Regions from separate parts of the Uliginosibacterium sangjuense genome, predicted to be linked through region 1. Evidence: predicted binding sites of a transcription regulator. Region 1 holds the regulator's gene; each other region holds the start of a gene.

Region 1 (7,060 bases):
CGCCACCGAGCTTGGGCACCTGCCGATCCACAAGCGTGCGCGCATGGGCTTGTCCTACCTGCCGCAAGAGAACTCGGTGTTCCGCAAGCTCACCGTGGCGGAGAACATCCTGGCCGTGCTGGAGCTGCAGAAGCTGCCCAAGGCGGTGATGCAGGAGCGCCTGGACGAGCTGCTCGATGAGCTGAACATCGGCCACCTGCGCGACACCCAGGCGATTGCGCTGTCGGGCGGCGAGCGTCGCCGCTGCGAGATCGCCCGTGCGCTCGCCACCCAACCCAAGCTGATCCTGCTCGATGAGCCCTTTGCCGGCGTCGACCCGATTGCCGTGCTGGAAATCCAGAAGATCATCAACTTCCTCAAACAGCGCGGTATCGGCGTGCTGATCACCGATCACAACGTGCGCGAGACGCTCGGCATCTGCGACCATGCCTTCATCATCAATGCCGGTGAGGTGCTGGCCGGTGGCAAGCCGAACGAGATTGTGCACAATGACCAGGTACGCCAGATCTACCTGGGCGAACATTTCCGTCTCTGAGCGCGCCTGGCTGCAACCCTGTCCATGAAGCCTTCCCTCCAGCTCCGCCTCTCGCAACAACTCGCGCTGACCCCTCAGCTGCAACAGTCCATCAAGCTGTTGCAGCTCTCCACGCTGGAGCTGAACCAGGAAATCGAGCGCATGCTGCTCGACAACCCGATGCTGGAGCGTGATGGGGCGGAGGATGAGGCGGGCGAAGTCGTGGCCGCCCCCGAGGTGACGACGACGGCGGAAGCCACCGAGGCGGACTACGCCTCGGCCGAACGCAAGGCCAACGGGGAGGAGGATTTTGAGCCGCCCTCCACGGTCGAGATGCCGGACACCATCAACGAGGCCTACGACTCGGCCTCCGACGACGACCTGGGCGAAGCCGCCGAATGGCGCAGCGAGGCCGGCAGCGGGCGTGGCAACGATGACGACGACGAGTCGGATTTCCAGGAATTCCAGGCCGCCACCACCAGCCTGCATGATCACCTCAGTGCGCAAGTCTCCCTGATGCCCTTGTCGGACCGTGATCGCGCCCTGGTGCGCTTCATGGTCGAAGCACTGGAGGACGATGGCTACCTGCAGCAGAGCTTCGAAGACCTGCTGCCCCTCATTCCCGAGGAGTGGGAGGTGGAGGTGGAAGAGCTGGGGATCGCCCTGCATCACGTGCAGAACCTGGACCCGGCCGGTGTCGGCGCGCGCAACCTGCAGGAATGTCTGACCCTTCAGCTACGCAATCTACCCGTCACGCCCAGCCGCGAGCTGGCGCTGGGCATCGTCGATGGACTCCTTGAGCAACTGGCCGCGCGCGACTTTCAGAAGATCAAGCGCCGCCTGGGCTGCAGCGACGACGCGCTGCGTGCCGCCCAGGAGCTCATCTGCAGTCTCAATCCGCGCCCAGGGGCCCAGTTCGCGGCGCTCGATGCACGCTACATCGTGCCCGACGTGATCGTGAAGAAGTATCGCGGCAACTGGACGGCCAGCCTCAATCCGGAGGCGATGCCGAAGCTCAGGATTCACCGTGTCTATGCCGATATACTCCATAACAACCGTGGTGCCAGTGCTTCGCTGTCCGCGCAGTTGCAGGAGGCGAAGTGGCTGATCAAGAACGTGCAGCAGCGTTTCGACACGATTCTGCGGGTCTCGCAAGCCATCGTCGATCGCCAACGCCAGTTCTTCGACTACGGTGAAGTCGCCATGCGACCACTGACCCTGAGGGAAATCGCGGAAGAACTCGAACTGCACGAATCCACCGTCTCACGCGTGACCACGCAGAAGTACATGGCGACGGCACGCGGCATTTTTGAACTGAAGTACTTCTTCGGCAGTCACGTATCCACCGATACAGGCGGTGCCTGCTCAGCCACGGCGATTCGCGCGCTGATTCGCCAGATGGTGGGCGGGGAGGATCCAAGGAAACCCTTGTCCGACGCCCGTATTGCCGAAGTGTTGGGCCAGCAGGGTATCGTGGTGGCGCGACGGACGATCGCCAAGTACCGTGAGTCGCTGAATATCCCGCCGGTCAGTCAGCGCAAGTCGATCTAACCAGAGGAGTACGGTATGAACCTCAACATCACGGGCCATCATGTCGAAGTGACCGCCGCCTTGCGCGAATACGTCACCAGCAAGCTCGATCGCGTGATCCGCCACTTCGATCACGTCACGGCGACGCATGTCATCCTCTCGGTGGAAAAGCTTCGGCAGAAGGCCGAAGTGACCCTGCATGTGCGGGGCAAGGACATCCATGTCGAATGCGACAATGACGACCTCTACGCGGCTATCGACGCCATGGTGGACAAGCTCGACCGCCAAGTCCTCAAGCACAAGGAAAAGACTGCTGACCATGGCCACGCCGGCATCAAGCAACAGGCGATCGGCTCGTAACACACTGCACACGGCGGTGCTGCACTCGGACATATAATCCTGTCGAACTGCAGCCGGATCTGCCGCCCCGAGGGCGGCAGATCCGCGCCGGCGAATTTCCAGTCGTGGCGGGCGCAGTCGGCCCGATGCCTACCCCAGCATGAACCTGATCTCTCGCATCCTGCCCTCCGCCAACATCCTGGTTGCCTGCACTGCTGGCGACAAGGCGGGTGTATTCCAGCAGGCCGGCGCCTTGTTCGAGGCCAGCCACAGCCTGTCGCGCAAGGTCGTGTTCGACGCCCTCATGCAACGCGAGAAGCTGGGCTCCACCGGGCTGGGCCAGGGCATCGCGATCCCGCACGGCCGCATCAAGGGGCTCAAGGAGGCCGTGGGGGCCTTCGTCCAACTGGCGCTGCCGATCGAATTCGACGCGCCGGACAATAAACCGGTCGATCTCGTGTTCATCATGTTGGTGCCGGAACAGGCCAACGAAAGCCATCTGCAGCTCTTGTCCGAACTGGCGCAGATGTTCAGTGACCGTGCGTTCCGCGAGAGTCTGGCAGACGCGCAGGATGTGGCGACGGTCGCCACTCTCTTCGCCGGATGGGATCCCCATGCGACGCACGAGCATCGCCCAGCTGTTTGAGGCCAACCGGACGGCCCTGCGCCTGCGCCACATCGCAGGCCGGCTCGACAGCTATCTCACCGTCACCGACAACAAGGTGTGGCCGGCTGACCTGGTGGGCCACCTCAACCTGATCCACCCCAATCGCCTGCAAGTCATGGGCGAGGCGGAGTTCGCGTGGGCACGCCGCCAGGCGCGTGACAAGCTGGAGCATCACCTGCTGGGCATCCTTGCGTCATCGCCGCCGGGCGTGATCGTGGCCGACGATTGCGAAGTGCCCGACATCATCCGGCGCAACTGTGAGGACGTGGGCGTGCCCTTGCTGGCCTCGCCACTGGAATCCGCCCGCGTCATCGACGTGCTGCGCGCCTACCTGTCGCGCAAGCTGGCGGAGCGCGTTTCCCTGCATGGCGTGTTCATGGACGTGCTGGGCGTCGGGGTGCTGATCACCGGTGATTCCGGTGCCGGCAAGTCCGAATTAGCGCTGGAACTGATCTCGCGTGGCCATGGCCTGGTGGCAGACGACGTGGTGGAGATCTCGCGCGTCGCTTCCGGCGTGCTGGAGGGGCGCTGCCCCGAAATGCTCAAGGACTTTCTTGAGGTGCGCGGGCTGGGCATTCTCAACATCCGCACTATCTTTGGCGAGACGGCCTGTCGCCGCAAGATGAAGCTCAAGCTGATCGTCCACCTGCAGCGGCGCGGTGCGCGCGACGACGAGCCCTTGCGCCTGCCGCTGGACGACGAGGACCAGGACATCCTGGGCGTGCCGGTGCGCCGCACGGTGCTGCCGGTGGCGGCCGGGCGCAACCTGGCGGTGCTGCTGGAGGCTGCGGTGCGCAACACCATCCTGCAGTTGCGCGGCATCGACTCCACGCAGGAGTTTGTGGAGCGGCAGCGCCTGGCCCTGGATCAGGAAGACCCCTTCGAACACTGAGGACCAGGCACAGCGACAAACAACGAAGCCGCGGAGTACGCGGCTTTGTTGTTTGTCGTCTGAAGTATCGCTTCTCTTACTTGTTCCCGATGTCGAACAGTGCGGCCTCGACGCCGATCTCTTGTGGTGAGTAACCGAAGCCGATGCGCCCGCGTTCGGGCAGCTGACATTCGCTGCGCTTGAGGATCACCTCCAGCCCATGATCGTCGACCAGGTAGGTGCCATTGGTGCTGGTGTCGATCAGCATGTAGGTGCCATTGCGGAACTCGATGCGGGCATGGTGACGCGACGCACGCCGGTCGGCGATGACCAGGTCGTTGCCTTCCTCGCGCCCGGCCAGCATGACCGGGTGGGTCTGCGACACGATGTAACTGGCGCTCTGGTGGCGCAGCATCAGGCGGGTACGCGGGGCGCTGGAGATCGGCGCGACGGAGGGCGGGCCGGCATCGGCCGCGACAACCACATCGCTGAAGTTGGTCTGCGAGCGGCTGAAGAAGGGCGTGTTGTGCTGGCTGGCACGCATGCCCGACACATCTTCGCGTAGCTCATACACGGCCTTGCTGTCCACTGACAGTGCCTGCTGTGTCGTGATCTGGTTGCGGATCGCTTCCGACAGTTGCTCGGCGGCCTCGCTGCTGATCAGGATCTGGTCGCGCCCGGCTGCGGCCAGCAACTGGCCGGCGTAGCCCGTGGTGCTGTCGGCGTCGGTCGGGCCGGCATGCACGCCGATGCGCAGGGCCAGCGAGATGCCGGATACCGGGGGCAACTGGCTGACGCGTTCGCGCATGTCGTTGGCGGCCAGCACGGCGTTGTCGCAACGCGAGAAGCCGACCACCAGGCGCTGGCCTTCGGTGACCAGGGTGTGGCCGGCATAGGCTTCGACCGCGCGTGCGGCGCGTGCGCGGCCACGCTCGATGGCGCGTTCCGCCTCGCGTACGCCCAGCTTCTGGGTTAAGGCCTCGGCGCCGGTCAGTTCGGCGACCAGCACGCAGGTGGCGGCCGGGGGACTCATGGTGTTCAAAGCGGCTCCGACTCAATCAGTACATTGTCTTTATCCCGGCTCATCCAGTGCACCGCGGCGGCCGGTTCGGGTGAAGCACATACCTCTGCTTCATCGAACACAATGTCCCCTTCCTTTAGGGTGGCCTCGCGGGTCAGCCCCTTGTAGTCGAACAGATTGCCATCCGCGAGGTGGCTGGGCACTACGTTCTGAAGGGCAGTGAAGATCGAGCGCAGGCGCTCCGGGTGCGTTGCATCCCACGTCTGCAGCATGGCCTTGATCTGTTTGCGCTGGGCATTCTCCTGCGAGCCGCACAGATTGCAGGGGATGATCGGGTAGGCCATGGCACGCGCGAACTTTTCCAGATCCTTCTCGGCGCAATAAGCCAGCGGGCGGATCACCATGTGCTGGCCGTCGTCGCTGAGCAGCTTCGGGGGCATGCCCTTGAGCTTGCCGCCGAAGAACATGTTCAGGAACATGGTTTCGATGATGTCTTCGCGGTGGTGGCCCAGGGCGATCTTGGTGGCGCCCAGCTCACGCGCGCAGCGGTAGATGATGCCGCGACGCAGGCGCGAGCACAGCGAGCAGGTTGTCTTGCCCTCGGGAATCTTCTCCTTGACGATGGAGTAGGTGTCCTGGGTCTCGATATGGAAGTCGACGCCGATGGATTCGAAGTAGCGTGGCAGCACGTCTTCCGGGAAACCCGGCTGGCGCTGGTCGAGATTCATCGCGATGAGCTTGAAGTCGATCGGCGCGCGGCGCTTCAGTTCGAGCAACAGGCTCAACAGGGAGTAGGAGTCCTTGCCGCCGGAACAGCACACCATGACCACGTCGCCATCCTCGATCATGGAATAGTCGACGATGGCCTGGCCGACCATGCGCAGGAGGTGTTTCTGCAGGCGCTGGGCGTGGCCCGAGAGTTCGGGGCGGGAGAGGCGGGTCGTGTCCACGAGGTGTATGTCCGGTGCGAAGCTGGCGATAGGATTATAGGGCTTGATGCGGCGCACAATCGTGCCCGCCGTCACGCCTGCAAGGTGGCACCTGCAGGGACTCTACGCCGCAGGCGGGCAGCCGCCGCCCGCCAACCGACGCATGGAGTCTCCGCCGCCAGTGGGCGGCGCATGATGCCGTGGATCCGTACGAGTGAGCGTAGAAATCTGTGACGGGTCAGCGCTCGGCCAGGGCCGGCAGTTGCTTGAGCTGCTGGTGCAGGGCGATGCCGTACTTCTCCGACAGACCCAGGCGCAGGCGCAGCGGGAAGCCATCCTCCTTGCGCACCCACAGCTCGAAGCTGCCGCCGTCGGTACTGGGCCGGCGCGTCCAGTGGGTGGCCGCGATCTTGCGCCCGCCGACTTCCACCTGGTCGTCGCGCGGATCCATGACCAGCAGGCGGGTGGACAGTCCGTCGGTGGCGGCGATCGTGACGCTGCCACGCGCGGGCGGTTGGCGGAAGAACACGTAGGCCAGCGAGGCCGCATCGGCTAGGCGATACTGCAATTGCTCGACCTTGCGTTGCTCCTTGCCGCGCCAATAGGTGGCAGTGCGTGCCCGGTAGTCGATCTGGACCGTGACAGGCTCCTTGCTGCCGCGCTTTTCGATGAAACGGCTGGAAGCCGGATAGCCACCGCCGAAGCGACCTTCGCTGCTGCGGCTCAGGCTGGCGCTGGGGACGAGTGTGCGCAGGGCAGTGGAGGCGTTGCCCTGCGCGGTGATCTTGTAGCGCTCGCCGTCGATCGACACTTCGTCCGTGAGCTTGCCGGCTTCTACACTGCCACCAAGCATCGACAGGCTGCCCCTCAGGGCTTTGGTCGTGAGGGAGGCCTGTGCCGGCTCCTGCTTGCTCGTGGTGACCGACAGGCTGTATTCGGCGGTGAAGCGGAGCGCGGCAGCTGAATTGCCGGCTGCGACTGCGCAAGCCGTGGCGCAAACCAAGGCATGCAGACGTAGACGACTGATCATGGCGTGTCGCCGCGGCGTCCCAGGGCGATACCCAGTTGCTTGAGCTTGCGATAGAGGTGGGTGCGTTCGAGGCCGGTCTTGTCGGCCAGGCGCGTGATGTTGCCGTCCTCGAGCTGCAGGTGGTGCTCGAAGTAGATGCGTTCAAAGGTTTCGCGCGCC
Region 2 (7,060 bases), 280 kb from region 1:
AAGTGCAGAGATCAAGCGTGCCCTTTTGGGCGTAGACAAAGGTGTTGCGTAGCCGACTGCCCGGAGGCTCTTGGGAAGTGCTCTAAGGAACTCCGCACTTTTCTTATCCGTTGTCCGCGCCCTCATGGCATTGACCAAAGTCTCATGCACCTGGTGGCTGGACAGCTGCAGAAAGAGTTCTCGGTGATGGTCGCTCACGAGGCCGTTGGGCAGGTCGGGTTGAGGGCCAAAGTATTTTTCAACAGCGGCCATGTACTCAGCTCGGCGCAGCATCTGGAAAACGGTAGCCGGGCAGACGCAAGCGGAGTCCGTCACTGGACGGCGTACTTCGGTTAGCGAGTTACGTTCGCTCAATGCAAGTATGCCAACACGTTCGTCAATGAATCGCTCATACCTGCTCACGAGTGACGGATGGGTGACGACATAGACTCGCGCAAATGCCTTCAGGTAGTCGAGTGTTTGCGAGGTCAACCTGCGTGGGGTGTCGTATTCCGTCTTGATCTCGTAAGCGGTCGACGTCCCATTGAAAACAGCTGCATCAACAATCGAGTTAGCGATTCTCAGCTCTATGGCGAGACTGGAAGTACGGGGACTGTGACGACCAAAGACGATGCGATCAGTGATGGCTGCCTTGTACACATATTCGCATCGGTATCCGGCCTGAAGCACCTTCAGCGACTGATCGAATAGGTCTCCGACTGTTGCTCCCTCGCGCGTGGTTACCACCCCCAGCCGCTCAAGAGCGCGTGCTTGACGCAGTGCTGAGCTGCGGCTGGCGACATCCTGAAGCGTCGGTGGTGAGAAGATTTTCGAGATAAGGCGGCAGCGTTCGAGTTCGTCCATGATGCGTTCCGCGAAATCGGGCCTTCAGTCCTTGATGCGTCCGCTCCCGGCGGAAGAAGGGGCGCAGTGTAGGCCCCCCGGAGCCGAAGACCAAGTGGCACCTCAGATTCAGTTAAGAATAATTCTCTGTAGTTAAGTTTAATTTTATCTAGTTAAGAATAATCTTATTTCTAACACCGCCGCCAACCAGGGCCGGTGCCGATGCGCTGTGGTGAGGGCTGCGGAAGGCGCGGCGATAGAAGTGCTCGGGGCGGAAGCTGCCGTCCAGCGACTGGATGGCGGCGGCCTGCAGCGCTTCGTTTTCGTCCATCGGCGGGAGTAGGCCGGGCAGGCGGCTGGCCAGCATCGACTTGCCGGTGCCGGGCGGGCCGTACATCAAGAGCGAGTGTGCGCCGGCGGCGGCGATCTCCAGCATGCGCTTGGCCTGGGCCTGGCCGCGTACTTCGGCGAGGTCGGGGTAATGTCCTTCGCTGGGCACCGCTTCGGTGCGCGGGGCGAGGGGAAGCTGGGCGTGTCCGTTGAGGTGGGCCACCACCTCCAGCAGGCTGCGTGCGGGCAGGATGGTGGCGTCGCGGGCCAGTGCGGCCTCCGCCGCATTGGCGGCAGGCAGGATCAGGCTGCGCCCCGCGGCGGCGGCCTGACAGGCCATGGCGAGCGCGCCGCGGATCGGGCGTAGTTCGCCCGATAGCGACAGTTCGCCGGCGAACTCGTAGTGCGCCAGCTCTTGGCTTTTGACCTGACCGCTGGCAGCGACGATGCCAATTGCAATGGGCAGGTCGAAGCGGCCGCTCTCCTTGGGCAGGTCGGCCGGCGCGAGGTTGACGGTGATCCGTTTCTGGGGAAATTCGAACTGGCTCGTCGCCAGTGCGGCACGCACGCGGTCGCGTGCTTCCTTGACCTCGGTATCGGGCAGGCCGACGACGGAGATGGCAGGCAGGCCGTTGCCGAGGTGGACCTCCACCGTGACCGGCGGGGCCTGCATGCCGTTCTGGGCACGGCTGTGGACGAGAGCGAGAGACATGCGGCGCAGTGTAGCGAGGCCGCCTGTACCCGCTCCATGCCCTGCCCGCTTGGCGGTAGGGGCGGCCTCAGCCGCGTGGTTTGGCGCCGGCTTCCAGCTCGGCGACGCGCGCCTCCAGTTGATCCAGGCGCTCGCGGGTACGGGCCAGCAGTTCGCGCTGCAGCTCAAACTCTTCGCGCGTCACCAGATCAAGGCGCGCCAGCGCGCTGCCAAAAAAGGCCTTGGCGTTCTTCTCGATATCGCGCGCGGGGCTGTTGGCCAGCAGCTCGGAGAACTTGGAGGCCACTTCGTCGAAGAGCTTGGGATTGGGCAGCATGCTTGTTCCTTGGGCATAAGAAGGCTTGAAACGAGTCTAGCACAGGGGTTTGCGGCCATTTGGGCAGGTCCGGGCGTGGCTTCTGCACGCGCTTGGTGCAGGCGGGCCGGTGAAGAGGGGGGTGGGATGCACCATTGTTGAGCGCCGTCATCTGGCGAACATGTAAAAGAGAGGGGAGTCCATGGCTTTGAAAAGCTGGCACGGAATCCGCTTTAAGGGTCCTGCGTTTTTCCAACCATGCTCTCTGGAGTCACTTTCATGCGCAAAACCCTCCTGGCCCTGTCCCTGTCCGTCCTGGGTGTGTCCTCCGTGATGGCCGCCGAGCCTGCCTCACCGCATACCTTCACCGGCAACATCACGCTCGCCTCGGAATACATCTACCGCGGCATCGCCCAGACCAACCGCAAGCCGGCCCTGCAGGGCGGCGCGGACTACGCCCATGCCAGCGGCTTCTACGTGGGAACCTGGGGCTCCAATGTCTCCTGGCTGTCGGATGGCGGCGCCGGTACGGTCAGCAATTCGCTGGAGTGGGATTTCTACGGCGGCTACAAGTTCTCGGCCGGCCCGGTGAACTTCGACCTCGGCGCGCTGTACTACTACTACCCGGGCACCTACCCCGATGGCTGGACCAGCCCCAACACGACCGAGCTGTACGGTTCCGTCGGCTGGCAATGGTTCACCTTCAAGTACTCCTACTCGCTGTCCAACCTGTTCGGCGCCAAGAACCCGGACGGTGAAGAGACCAAGGGCAGCGCCTACTACGACCTGAGCGCCGCCTTCCCGGTGGTCGAGGGCGTGAACATCGTGGCCCACTTCGGCCGCCAGTCGGTCAAGGACTTCAGCGCCGCCTCGTACAACGACTGGAAGCTGGGCGTCACCGCCGACTACGCTGGCGTGACCTGGGGCCTGGCCTACATCGACACGACCGCCAAGGGCGAGCCGGGTGACTTCTATCACAACGCTTACGGCAAGAACCTCGGCAAGGCTGCCGTGGTGCTGACCGTCGGCAAGACTTTCTAACCGCAGAAGCCGGCGCGGCGAAAGCCGCGCCATCACAAGGAGCCAACATGAAATTCGTGACTGCGATCATCAAGCCGTTCAAGCTCGACGAAGTCCGTGAAGCACTGTCTGCCATCGGCGTGCAGGGCGTCACCGTGACCGAGGTCAAGGGCTTCGGCCGCCAGAAGGGCCACACCGAGCTGTACCGTGGCGCGGAATACGTTGTCGATTTCCTGCCCAAGGTGAAGATCGAGGTGGCGGTGGCCGACGAGCTGCTCGACCAGGTGATCGAGGCGATCGAGAAGGCCGCCAACACTGGCAAGATCGGCGACGGCAAGATCTTCGTGTTCGATCTGCTGCAGGCCATCCGTATCCGCACCGGTGAAACCGGTTCCGACGCACTCTAAGAGGAAAAGGGAGTCTCCAAAATGAAAAAGTTTCTCGCCATCGTGCTGACGGCTTTTGCCGTCACGCTGTCTGGCGGTGCCTTCGCCCAGGATGCCAGCGCGCCCGTCGCTGAAGCCGTGGCGTCGGCTCCCGCAGCCGCTGAGGCTGCGCCTGCTGCGGCTGCCGAAGCCGCCGCACCTGCCGAAGCTGCCCCGGCCGCTGCGCCGACGCCCAGCAAGGCGGACAACGCCTGGATCATCGTCGCCACCGCCTTCGTCATCCTGATGACGGTGCCGGGCCTGGCCCTGTTCTACGGTGGCCTGGTGCGCACCAAGAACGCCCTGTCCGTGCTGATCCAGTGCTTCGCCGTGTTCTCGCTGATCACGGTGCTGTGGGTCGTGTACGGCTACTCCCTGGCCTTCACCGAAGGTGGTGCCTTTATTGGCAGCTTCAGCAAGCTGTTCCTGAAGGGTGTGACCATCGAGTCGGTAGCTGCCACCTGGAGCAAGTCGGTGTACCTCAGTGAGTTCATCTACGTGGCCTTCCAGGGCGCTTTCGCCGCGATCACCGTGGCGCTGATCCTGGGTGCCTTTGCCGAGCGCATCAAGTTCTCGGCCGTGTTGCTGTTCTCCATCCTGTGGTTCACCTTCAGCTACCTGCCGATCTGCCACATGGTCTGGTACTGGGCCGGTCCCGATGCCTACACCAGTGCTGAAGCGGGTGCGGCTGCCGGTGCCACCGCAGGCTGGCTGTTCCAGATGGGTGCGCTGGACTTCGCCGGCGGCACCGTGGTGCACATCAACGCCGCCATGGCCGGCCTGATCGGCGCCTTCCTGATCGGCAAGCGCATCGGCTTCGGCAAGGAATCGATGGCTCCGCACAGCCTGACGCTGACCATGATCGGTGCCTCCCTGCTGTGGTTCGGCTGGTTCGGCTTCAACGCCGGCTCCGCGCTGGAAGCCAACGGTATCGCCGCCCTGGCCTTCGTCAATACCTGGGCCGCCACCGCTGCCGCCACGCTGTCCTGGCTGTTCGCCGAGTGGATGGTCAAGGGCAAGCCCTCCATGCTGGGTGCTGCCTCGGGTGCCGTCGCCGGCCTCGTCGCGATCACCCCGGCCGCCGGTTTCGTCGGCGTGGGCGGCGCGCTGATCATCGGCCTGCTGGCTGGCGTGATCTGCCTGTGGGGCGTCAATGGCCTCAAGCGCATGCTGGGTGCGGACGACGCGCTGGACGTGTTCGGTGTGCACGGTGTGGGCGGTATCCTCGGTGCCATCCTGACCGGCGTGTTCGCCGATCCGGCGCTGGGTGGCCAGGGCGTGTGGGACTACGTGACCAACGCCGTCGTGCCCGACTACTCGATCGCCGCGCAAGTGTGGATCCAGATCAAGGCCGTCGTGACGACCATCATCTGGTCCGGCGTGGTTGCCTTCATCTCCTACAAGCTGGTCGACATGTTCGTCGGTCTGCGGGTGGCGGAAGAGGAAGAGCGCGAAGGTCTGGACGTCACCAGCCACGGCGAATCCGCCTACCACTACTGATCGTGATCAGGGTCCGCTTCGCGGATTCTTTGAGGGGCGCCCATTGGGCGCCCCTTTTTTGTGCCGGCAGCTATCCTTGCTGACCGGAGGACATGAAGCATGGATGGATATCAATGGCGTCAGGCCACGCTGGCCGATGCCGAAGCGGTGGCCCAACTGCATGTTGCAAGCTGGCGCGCTACCTACCGCCCGGTGATGACGGCGGCCTACCTGGGCGGGCCGATCGAAGCCGAGCGACTGGCCGTGTGGCGTGAGCGACTGGCGCTCCCCGATCCGCGGCGGACAGTCTGGCTGCTTGAACAGGACGGCAGCCTGTGTGGCTTTGCCTGCGTGGAGCTGGATGCTGACCCGCAATGCGGCGTGCTGCTGGACAACCTGCATGCAGCCCCGCACCTGCATGGACAAGGGCTCGGCCGCGCCCTGATGCGACGCGCTGCCCAATGGGCATGTGAGCAGCGGCCGGAGAGTGGGATGTTTCTGTGGGTCTATGCGGCCAACCCCAAGGCCCGCGCGTTCTATGAATACCTCGGCGGGCGCTGCGTGGAAGAGACGATAAAGGACACGCCCGACGGTGGTGCCGCTGCCACCCTTCGCATGGCGTGGACGCCGCAGGCCTTGCAGGCGCTTGCTGCAGGCGACTGAGGATCGGATACTGCAGGGCCGCACCCCGTTGTATCCGCCATGAACGCCGCTTCCACCGACTATCTCGAACGCATCCTGAATGCCCAGGTGTATGACGTAGCCATCGAGTCTCCGCTCGATTTCGCCAGCAATCTCTCGCGGCGCACCGGCAACCGCATCCACCTCAAGCGCGAAGACCTGCAGCCGGTGTTCTCGTTCAAGCTGCGCGGCGCCTACAACAAGATGGCCCGGCTCGCGCCGGAGCAGCTCGCGCGTGGCGTGATCTGCGCTTCGGCCGGCAACCATGCCCAGGGCGTGGCCCTGGCGGCGCAGAAGATGGGCGTGCGGGCAGTCATCGTGATGCCGCAGACCACGCCGGCGATCAAGATCGAGGCGGTGCGTGCGCGCGACGCCGAGGTGGTGCTGGCCGGTGAATCCTTCGACGAGGCCTACGCCCATGCGCGGCAACTGGAGGCCGAGCAAGGTCTGACCTTCGTCCATCCCTACGACGACCCGGATGTCATTGCCGGCCAGGGCACCATCGGGATGGAGATCCTGCGGCAGCATCCGCGCCCGCTCGACGTGGTGTTCTGCTGCGTCGGCGGGGGTGGCCTGATTGCCGGTGTGGCGGCCTACATCAAGCGCCTGCGGCCGGCGACACGCATCGTCGGCGTCGAAGCCGTGGATGCCGACGCCATGGCGCAATCGCTGGCGAAGGGCGCGCGCGTCAGGCTGGAACATGTGGGCCTGTTCGCCGATGGCGCGGCAGTCAAGCTGGTGGGCGAGGAGACTTTCCGTCTGTGCCAGCAGTACGTCGACGAGATCATTCGCGTCGACAACGACGCGATCTGTGCCGCGATCAAGGATGTGTTCGAGGACACGCGCTCCATCCTGGAGCCGGCCGGAGCGCTCGCGGTGGCTGGCACCAAGGCCTGGCTGGCGCGCGAGCAGGCCGCGGGGCTCAGCGTGGTGGCAGTGGCCAGCGGTGCCAACATGAACTTCGACCGCCTGCGCTTCGTCGCCGAGCGCGCCGAAGTGGGCGAGCAGCGCGAGGCCATCCTGGCGGTCAGCATTCCGGAGCGGCCGGGCAGCTTCCGCGCCTTCTGCAGCCTGCTCGACGGACGCAGCGTGACCGAGTTCAACTATCGCCTGGCCGACGGCGCGCAGGCGCATGTATTCGTCGGCGTGGCGATCCGTGATCGCAGTGAGGTCGCCACCCTGATGGCGCGTCTGGCCGAGCAGGGCTTGCCGGCGCTGGACCTGACCGACGACGAGATGGCCAAGAGTCACCTGCGTCACATGGTCGGCGGCCACGCGCCGATGGCCGACAACGAG
Region 3 (7,060 bases), 1.3 Mb from region 1:
CCCCGCACGACCCTTATCACCTGCCACATGACTGGCGGAACCGTCATGTGGGCGAATACGACCAGGGCTGGGATGCCGTCCGCCAGGCGCGCCTGAAACGTCAGATCGAGCTGGGCATCATGCCGCCCGGCACGCAGCTCTCCGAGCGTATGTGGTTCATTCCCGATCCGACCGTGCTCGCACCCGCCGCCCGCGCGATCCAGGGCAAGAAGATGGAGCTGTATGCCGGCATGGTGGAGAACATGGACCACCATATTGGGCGCTTGGTGCAGCACTTGAAGGACATCGGCGAATACGAGAACACCATCTTCGTGACCTTCGGCGATAACGGTGCCGAGGGAACCGATCTGTTCAAGATGATTGCCGGCTCGCCGGGCTCGCGCGATTTCCTGTTCGCTTCCATCGCCTGGTCCCAGACCCACCCCAATGCCTGGGGCGATCCTGGCTCCTACGTCGGCTACGGCCCAATGTGGGCGCAGGTTTCAATGACGCCGTTCAGTCAGTACAAAGGCTGGATGGCCGAAGGTGGCATCCGCAACGCGCTGATCGTCAGTGGGTCGCCCGTCAAGCGTGCGAAGGGCAGCATCAACAACGGGCTGATGCATGTCGCCGACATCGTGCCGACCATGCTGGAACTGGCCGGCACCCGTTACCCGGAGCAGTTGGACGGGCAGAAACTGCCTCCGCTGATTGGCAAATCCTGGAACAAGGTGCTGGCCAACCAGGCCGACTCCCCACGCACCGAGCAGGATTACCTTGGCTGGGAGGTCTTCGGAAACTACGCCATCCGCCAGGGGGAATGGAAGATCCGCTGGCAGTACAAGTCGTATGGCAAGGAACGGTGGGAGCTGTTCAACGTGGCGAAGGATCCGGCAGAGCGCAAGGATCTTGCTGCCTCGAACCCCGACAAGCTCAAGAGCATGGTTGCCCTGTGGGATCGCTACGCGCAGGAGAACAACGTCATCCTGCCCAACCGTTCCATGTTCGAAACACTGGAAGACCAGTTGCCACCGCGTGTGCAGGACGACGCCGGCTATCCGCCGCTGATCTACAAGAAGCAGTTCCTGCCACCCAAGGACATGCTGAAAGAACCCAAGCCTTGATCGCAGTGCTGATGAATCGCTCAAATATTCAGGAAGGATGGCTCGTATGACCCAATACCACGCAAACACCCGCCAGTCGCGCACTGCGCTGCGCATGGCCGCGGTAGCGGTAGTCGCCCTGGGGCTGTGCCAGTCGGTACAGGCCCAGGTGCCCGGCCGCTTTTACTGGAAATCCCTTTCCGGCGGCAGTGCTGTGCCACTGATCTTCGAGTCGGTGAGCGGTAACACCAATCCCTTCGATACCTCGCACCAGGTGAGCGCCGGTGCCAACTTCGACGCCACGCTGGCGATGGCCGGATTCGCGCAGACCTTTGCGCTGCTCGACCGCTCCGCAATGGCTGCCGTGATCCTGCCGATGGGGCGCCTGTCCGGCGAAGCCTCAAAAATCGTCAACGGCGCCACAGTCAGCTCTGCCCAGCAAACCGCCAGCGGCTTCGGGGACCCGATGCTGGAGTTCGACATCAACCTGATCGGGCCGAAGGCGCAGCGGACCATTCCCGACGCAATTCGCTACGAGCCGGGATTTTCGCTGGATCTGCTGGCCGACCTGGCGCTGCCGATCGGCGAGTACAACAGCAAGCAGGCCCTGAATATCGGGCAGAACCGCTGGTATGGCCGCATTGGCGCACCCATGGTGATGCAGATCGGCGCCTGGGTGCCGGGACGGCGCACCACCTTCGAACTGCTGCCCTCGGCGTGGATTTTCGGTGACAACACCGACTACGTGGGCCAGACCCTCAAGACCGATCCCCTGTTGCAGCTCGATGCTCACTTGACGCGCGACTTCAACGAAACCTTGTGGGGCTCGCTGGATGCGTCCTGGTACAGCGGCGGCAAGTCCACGATCAATGGGGTGGCTGGCGAAAAGCGCAATGACGTCGCCTTTGGCCTGACGCTGGGTTGGAAGATCAACGAAAACATCAACCTCACCTTCGGCTACAAATCGACGGGCAACGACAACAGCGCCGGCGACATGCGCATGGATAGTTTCATGATCACCCTCATCTCGGGCTGGCATCCGATCATCGAAGGCGCGCGTCGGCTGAAGGGAGAATGACGCAAGCATCCGACGCGGCAGCCCTCGCCGACACCCGCGGGGGTCTGGGCTGTGATGACTCGATCCGGGGGGCCACCTTCCGACACAACAGAAACGGAAAGCACGATGCTGAAAGCACTTGTCAGTGTTGGCCTGGCGATGGTCGCCGTGACCATGAGCGTCGGCTCGTATGCACAGGAAGACCAAGCCGCCGAACTGGCCAAGAAACTCTCCAATCCGGTTGCCGCGCTCATCAGCGTGCCGATCCAGTACAACCATGACGAATACGGCGGCGTGAACAAAGGCGGCTCGGTCGACAGCCTGGTCTTCCAGCCCGTGGTGCCCTTTGAAATCAGCCAGGACTGGAACCTGGTCACGCGCACCATCGTGCCCTTCGTCGATCGCCAGGGCTTTCCGGCAGCGACCGTCAACCAGTCCGGCCTGGGCGACACCAGCGCCAGCCAGTTCTTCTCACCCAAGGCTCCCACGGCGGGCGGCTGGATCTGGGGCGTGGGCGTTGTCGAGCTGCTGCCGACTGCAAGTGAATCGACGCTGGGTACCGAAAAGCTGGGGCTCGGACCGACGGGGGTGGTGCTCAGGCAGAGCGGGCCATGGACAGTGGGCTACCTGGGCAGCCACATCTGGTCAGTGGCCGGGGACGGGGAGCGGGAAGGCGTCAACCTGACGACCGTGCAGCCCTTCATGAGCTACACGACCAAGACCCACACGACCATCGGTGCCTATACAGAATCGGTCTACGACTGGCGCGCCAAGCAGTGGACGGTGCCGCTGATCGTGCAGGTTGGCCAGCTCTTCAAGCTCGGCTCCCAGGTGATGCAGTTCGCGGTGGCCGGGAAATACTGGGCCGAGGCAGCGGACGGCGCCCAGAAAGGCTGGGGGGTACGGGCTCAACTGACGCTGCTGTTCCCGAAATGATGATCCCGCCTGAGCCACTACATGGGCTGGCGTGCGCTGACCGTTTCTCATAGGTGCGGCAGGTAACAACAGGTCCCTAGCATGCACTACCAGACACAAGCGCGCCGGACTCGAACCACAGGGCTCAATTTGATTGCCGAATTCAAGCGTGCCAGCTTGAGGATGGTTGGCGGCCTCTGCCTGCTTGTCATACACAGCCTGGGCTCTGTTTCCGCTCAGAGTGCTCCACCCTTCAGCGTCAAGTCCGACAGGGTCAAGCGCAATGCCGAAAGCATGCTGGCGCTGATGAGTTTCTCGGCCGTCCCGGATCTGACCAGCAGCACCTTGAGCATGGATGCCGGAACAGGCAGTGCCGAAAGCTCGTCCCTCGTGATGTCGCAGCTCGCCGGAGGGGATTCGATCAGCAAGAGCTTTCCGCTTTACCTGGAAGGCGGCGTCGCCTACGCGCGTTACGATCCGACCTTTCTCGCCAGCAATGGGCAGACCGAGGCCCTGCTACCGGCCAAATGGACCTCGGGCAGCCTCAGCGGCGGGGTGGGCTGGGATTTCATGCTGGCCGACAAGCTCAAGCTCAGACCCATCTTCAACTTCATGGTGGGTTCGCTCGCGAGTACGCTCACCACGGTTTCCACGGCCATTGAAAACAAGCTCGACGCCAACTTCAGCTTTTTGCAGGGTGGGCATATGAACGCCTACGGACTGGGCGGTTCGGTGATGCTTGATTACGAGGATTACGCCCCCGCACGCGAGATCGATGTCGAATGGCGATACTCCAATGTCCAGCTCAAGAGCTACGACACGGTGTTCGAGAGCAGTGCTTCTGGTGAGACCCTCAGCCTGTGGACCCGCTGGCGGGCACCGACCGGACTCAATGCACTGGGACGACCCGTGCGCTATGTGCTTGAAGCGGCCCACACCACCTATCTTGGAGATCAGGCCGGCCTGCTCGGTTTTGATCAGCTCACATCGCTGGGTTTTGGACTTGAGCTGGATTCGAGTGCTCACGACGTCATCATTACCCGTACCCGCCTTGTCTTCCGCTATCGCTTTGGCAATAACGTCGAAGGTACGTCCGTGGGGATTGCGGTTAGCTTCTAGGTGTCCTGCGAGTATTGCTTGATATGTTCAATGGCGCGACAGGCCGCGTCTTCAGGCCGGTGGTTTGTAAACTCATATAAACCAACGGCCTGAAGTTCTGCGCTCAACGAACCGAATTGTTTGTTTTCAGCGCGGACTACCAGTTCGTCTCGCGTTCCGGGGTCGCCGTGATGCGATGGATGCTGAGGTCGGCCCCGTCGAATTCTTCTTCGGGGGATAGGCGGATGCCCACCGCCGCCCGCAGGCCGCCGTAGACGATCACGCCGCCCAGCAGCGCCACCGCAATGCCGCCCAGGGTGCCGATGACCTGGCTGGCAAGGCTGACCCCGCCCAGCCCGCCCAGCGCCTGCTGGCCGAAGAGGCCGGCGGCGATGCCGCCCCAGGCGCCGCACAGGCCATGCAGTGGCCAGACGCCCAGCACGTCGTCGATCTTCCAGCGGTTCTGCGTCAGCGTGAAGAGCTGGACGAACAGGGCGCCTGCCACGATGCCGACGATCAGGCTGCCGGCCGGGTGCATCACGTCGGAACCGGCGCAGACCGCTACCAGCCCCGCCAGCGGGCCGTTGTGCACGAAGCCGGGGTCGTTGCGGCCCAGCAGTAACGCGGCCAGGGTGCCGCCGACCATGGCCATCAGCGAGTTGAGCGCGACCAGGCCGGTGATGGCCTCCATCTTCTGCGCGCTCATCACGTTGAAGCCGAACCAGCCGACGATCAGGATCCACGCCCCCAGGGCCAGGAAGGGGATGCTGGAAGGCGGGTGGGCGGCGATGGCGCCGTCCTTGTGATAGCGGCCGCGACGCGCGCCCAGCATCAGCACGGCGACCAGGCCGATCCAGCCGCCCACGGCATGCACGACCACACTGCCCGCGAAGTCATGGAAGGGGGCGCCGAAGCTGGCCTGCAGCCAGTCCTGCAGGCCGAAGTGCTTGTTCCAGGCGATGCCTTCGAAGAAGGGGTAGACGAAACCGACTACCAGGAAGGTGGCGGCGAGTTGCGGCGCGAAGCGCGCGCGCTCGGCGATGCCGCCCGAGACGATGGCCGGGATGGCCGCCGCGAAGGTCAGCAGGAAGAAGAACTTGACCAACTCGTAGCCACTGGCCTGGGTCAGGCTGGCGGCGTCGCCCATGAAGTGCAGGCCGTAGGCGATGCCGTAGCCGATGAAGAAATAGGCGATGGTGGAGACCGCGAAGTCGGTCAGGATCTTGACCAGGGCATTGACCTGGTTCTTCTTGCGGACGGTGCCGAGTTCAAGAAAGGCGAACCCGGAGTGCATGGCCAGCACCATGATGGCGCCCAGCAGCACGAAAAGTACATCGGTTGATATTTTGATCTGCTCCATTATGGACTCCTTATGCACGACGGCGGAGCCGAAAGCAGATTTCGGGCCTGGTTTTTAGTCTTTGAAAATCATTGGCTTATGCCTTTCTGGCGAACAGGATTTCCCATGTTTGGTGCCTGGAGTCTTGTTGGTGGCACGTTATTGGTGCTTGTTTCCGGCTTATTGATTGTGCCTGTGAGCAATTTGGTGCGTAGCGCGTCGGGTGGTTGCGCGTGATTGGTGCGTTGCGTCAGAAAGTGTAGGCCACGCTGCTGCCTTGCGGCTCGATGCGTTCCAGCAGACGGGCCAGGGGGTAGAGCTCGCGATAGCGGCGGCAGGTGGTGCGCAGGTACTTGAAGACGAGCGGCATGTCCTTGAGGTAACCGTCCTTGCCGTCGCGGTGGTACAGCCGGGCGAAGATGCCCAGCACCTTGATGTGGCGCTGGGCGCCCATGAACTCGTAGTCGCGGTGGAAATCGGCGAAGTCCGCGCGGACCGGCAGACCGATGTGGCGTGCGGTTTCCCAGTAGCGGGCCAGCCAGTCCAGGGTCTGCTCTTCCTCCCATTCGATATAAGCGTCCTTGAAGAGGGAGGCGAGGTCGTAGCTGAGCGGGCCGTATACCGCGTCCTGGAAGTCCAGTACGCCGGGGTTGGGCTGGCTCAGCATCAGGTTGCGGCTGTGGAAGTCGCGATGCACGAAGACCTTGGGCTCGGCCAGGTTGACGGCCAGGATGCGCTCGAAGACCTCGTACAGCTCGGCGCTTTCTTTTTCGTCGAGCTGGATATTTTTATGGCGTGCCAGATACCAGACCGGGAACAGCTCCATTTCCCGCAGCAGGCGTTCGCGGTCGTAGTCGGGCAGCACGCCGGGTCGGCTCGCGCGCTGGATCACCGCCAGGCTGCCCAGGGCCTCGGCGTAGAGCTCGGCCGCGTTGTCCGGTGTGAGTGCAGACAGGTAGGTGGTGTCGCCGAGGTCTGACAGGAGCAGGAAGCCTTGCGCCAGATCCTGCGCAAACACACTCGGCACATGGGCGCCGGCGGCGCGGAACAGTTCGGCGACGTGCAGGAAGGGGCGGCAGTCCTCGTGGCTGGGCGGCGCATCCATGATGATGCGGGTGCTGCCGTCGGCCAGCGTGGCGCGGAAGTAGCGGCGGAAACTGGCGTCCGCCGAGGCGGGGCGAAGCGTGAAATCCAGACCGGGAAGCTGTTGGTGAAGCCAGTGCTGCAATTGTTCCAATCGTTCCAAGTCGGGGCTCCTGCTCGCCTTTGTGTAGAATCCGGGCATCTTATCAAACAGAGGTTCGCCGCCCGCGGGGGTGAGCCGCGCGTTTCGCCGCACCTTCAATGTCCCGAAACCACCGTCACCGCCCCCGGCCCCTGCATGGAAGCGGTGTCCAGCCCCGTTTGCTGGTCTTGGCCGTGTCTGCTGCCGTCTGTGCGATGGCGCGCCCCCTGGGTGCCGCTCCGCTGGAGGTCGACCCGCGCCTCTTGCTCGGGCATTCGCTGCTGGCGGCCAATGGTGCCGTCGCTGCGGCACCGGCCGCGCCGCCGCCGACGCGCCTTGAAGCC

What was found. Region 1 encodes sigma-54, which starts transcription at its own class of promoters, with help from an activator protein. Its sites were predicted from a motif close to TGGCACGCTTNCTGCTNA; they were not measured.
Region 2: a site for sigma-54 is predicted at 2,377-2,394, ahead of NMB43_RS17230 (TorF family putative porin). Genes of this name have one in related genera too.
Region 3: a site for sigma-54 is predicted at 5,544-5,561, ahead of NMB43_RS03805 (ammonium transporter). Genes of this name have one in related genera too.

Annotation. Positions count from the first base shown of each region.
Region 1 is NZ_CP101132.1:4,011,886-4,018,945, reverse strand. Features, by position in the region: gene lptB (LPS export ABC transporter ATP-binding protein) at 1-535, shown strand, start outside; gene NMB43_RS18635 (RNA polymerase factor sigma-54) at 560-2,065, shown strand; gene hpf (ribosome hibernation-promoting factor, HPF/YfiA family) at 2,081-2,404, shown strand; gene ptsN (PTS IIA-like nitrogen regulatory protein PtsN) at 2,544-3,029, shown strand; gene hprK (HPr(Ser) kinase/phosphatase) at 2,998-3,942, shown strand; gene NMB43_RS18615 (FHA domain-containing protein) at 4,019-4,954, opposite strand; gene ttcA (tRNA 2-thiocytidine(32) synthetase TtcA) at 4,960-5,820, opposite strand; gene NMB43_RS18605 (hypothetical protein) at 6,110-6,901, opposite strand; gene NMB43_RS18600 (sigma-54-dependent transcriptional regulator) at 6,898-7,060, opposite strand, start outside.
Region 2 is NZ_CP101132.1:3,734,549-3,741,608, reverse strand. Features, by position in the region: gene NMB43_RS17245 (sce7726 family protein) at 1-843, opposite strand, end outside; partial or broken gene NMB43_RS17240 (YifB family Mg chelatase-like AAA ATPase) at 1,019-1,864, opposite strand; gene NMB43_RS17235 (accessory factor UbiK family protein) at 1,932-2,180, opposite strand; gene NMB43_RS17230 (TorF family putative porin) at 2,439-3,200, shown strand; gene glnK (P-II family nitrogen regulator) at 3,248-3,586, shown strand; gene amt (ammonium transporter) at 3,608-5,104, shown strand; gene NMB43_RS17215 (GNAT family N-acetyltransferase) at 5,204-5,746, shown strand; gene ilvA (threonine ammonia-lyase, biosynthetic) at 5,786-7,060, shown strand, end outside.
Region 3 is NZ_CP101132.1:829,731-836,790, forward strand. Features, by position in the region: gene NMB43_RS03785 (arylsulfatase) at 1-1,103, shown strand, start outside; gene NMB43_RS03790 (transporter) at 1,150-2,160, shown strand; gene NMB43_RS03795 (transporter) at 2,266-3,075, shown strand; gene NMB43_RS03800 (hypothetical protein) at 3,157-4,173, shown strand; gene NMB43_RS03805 (ammonium transporter) at 4,310-5,512, opposite strand; gene NMB43_RS03810 (aminoglycoside phosphotransferase family protein) at 5,742-6,737, opposite strand; gene NMB43_RS03815 (LPS-assembly protein LptD) at 6,932-7,060, shown strand, end outside.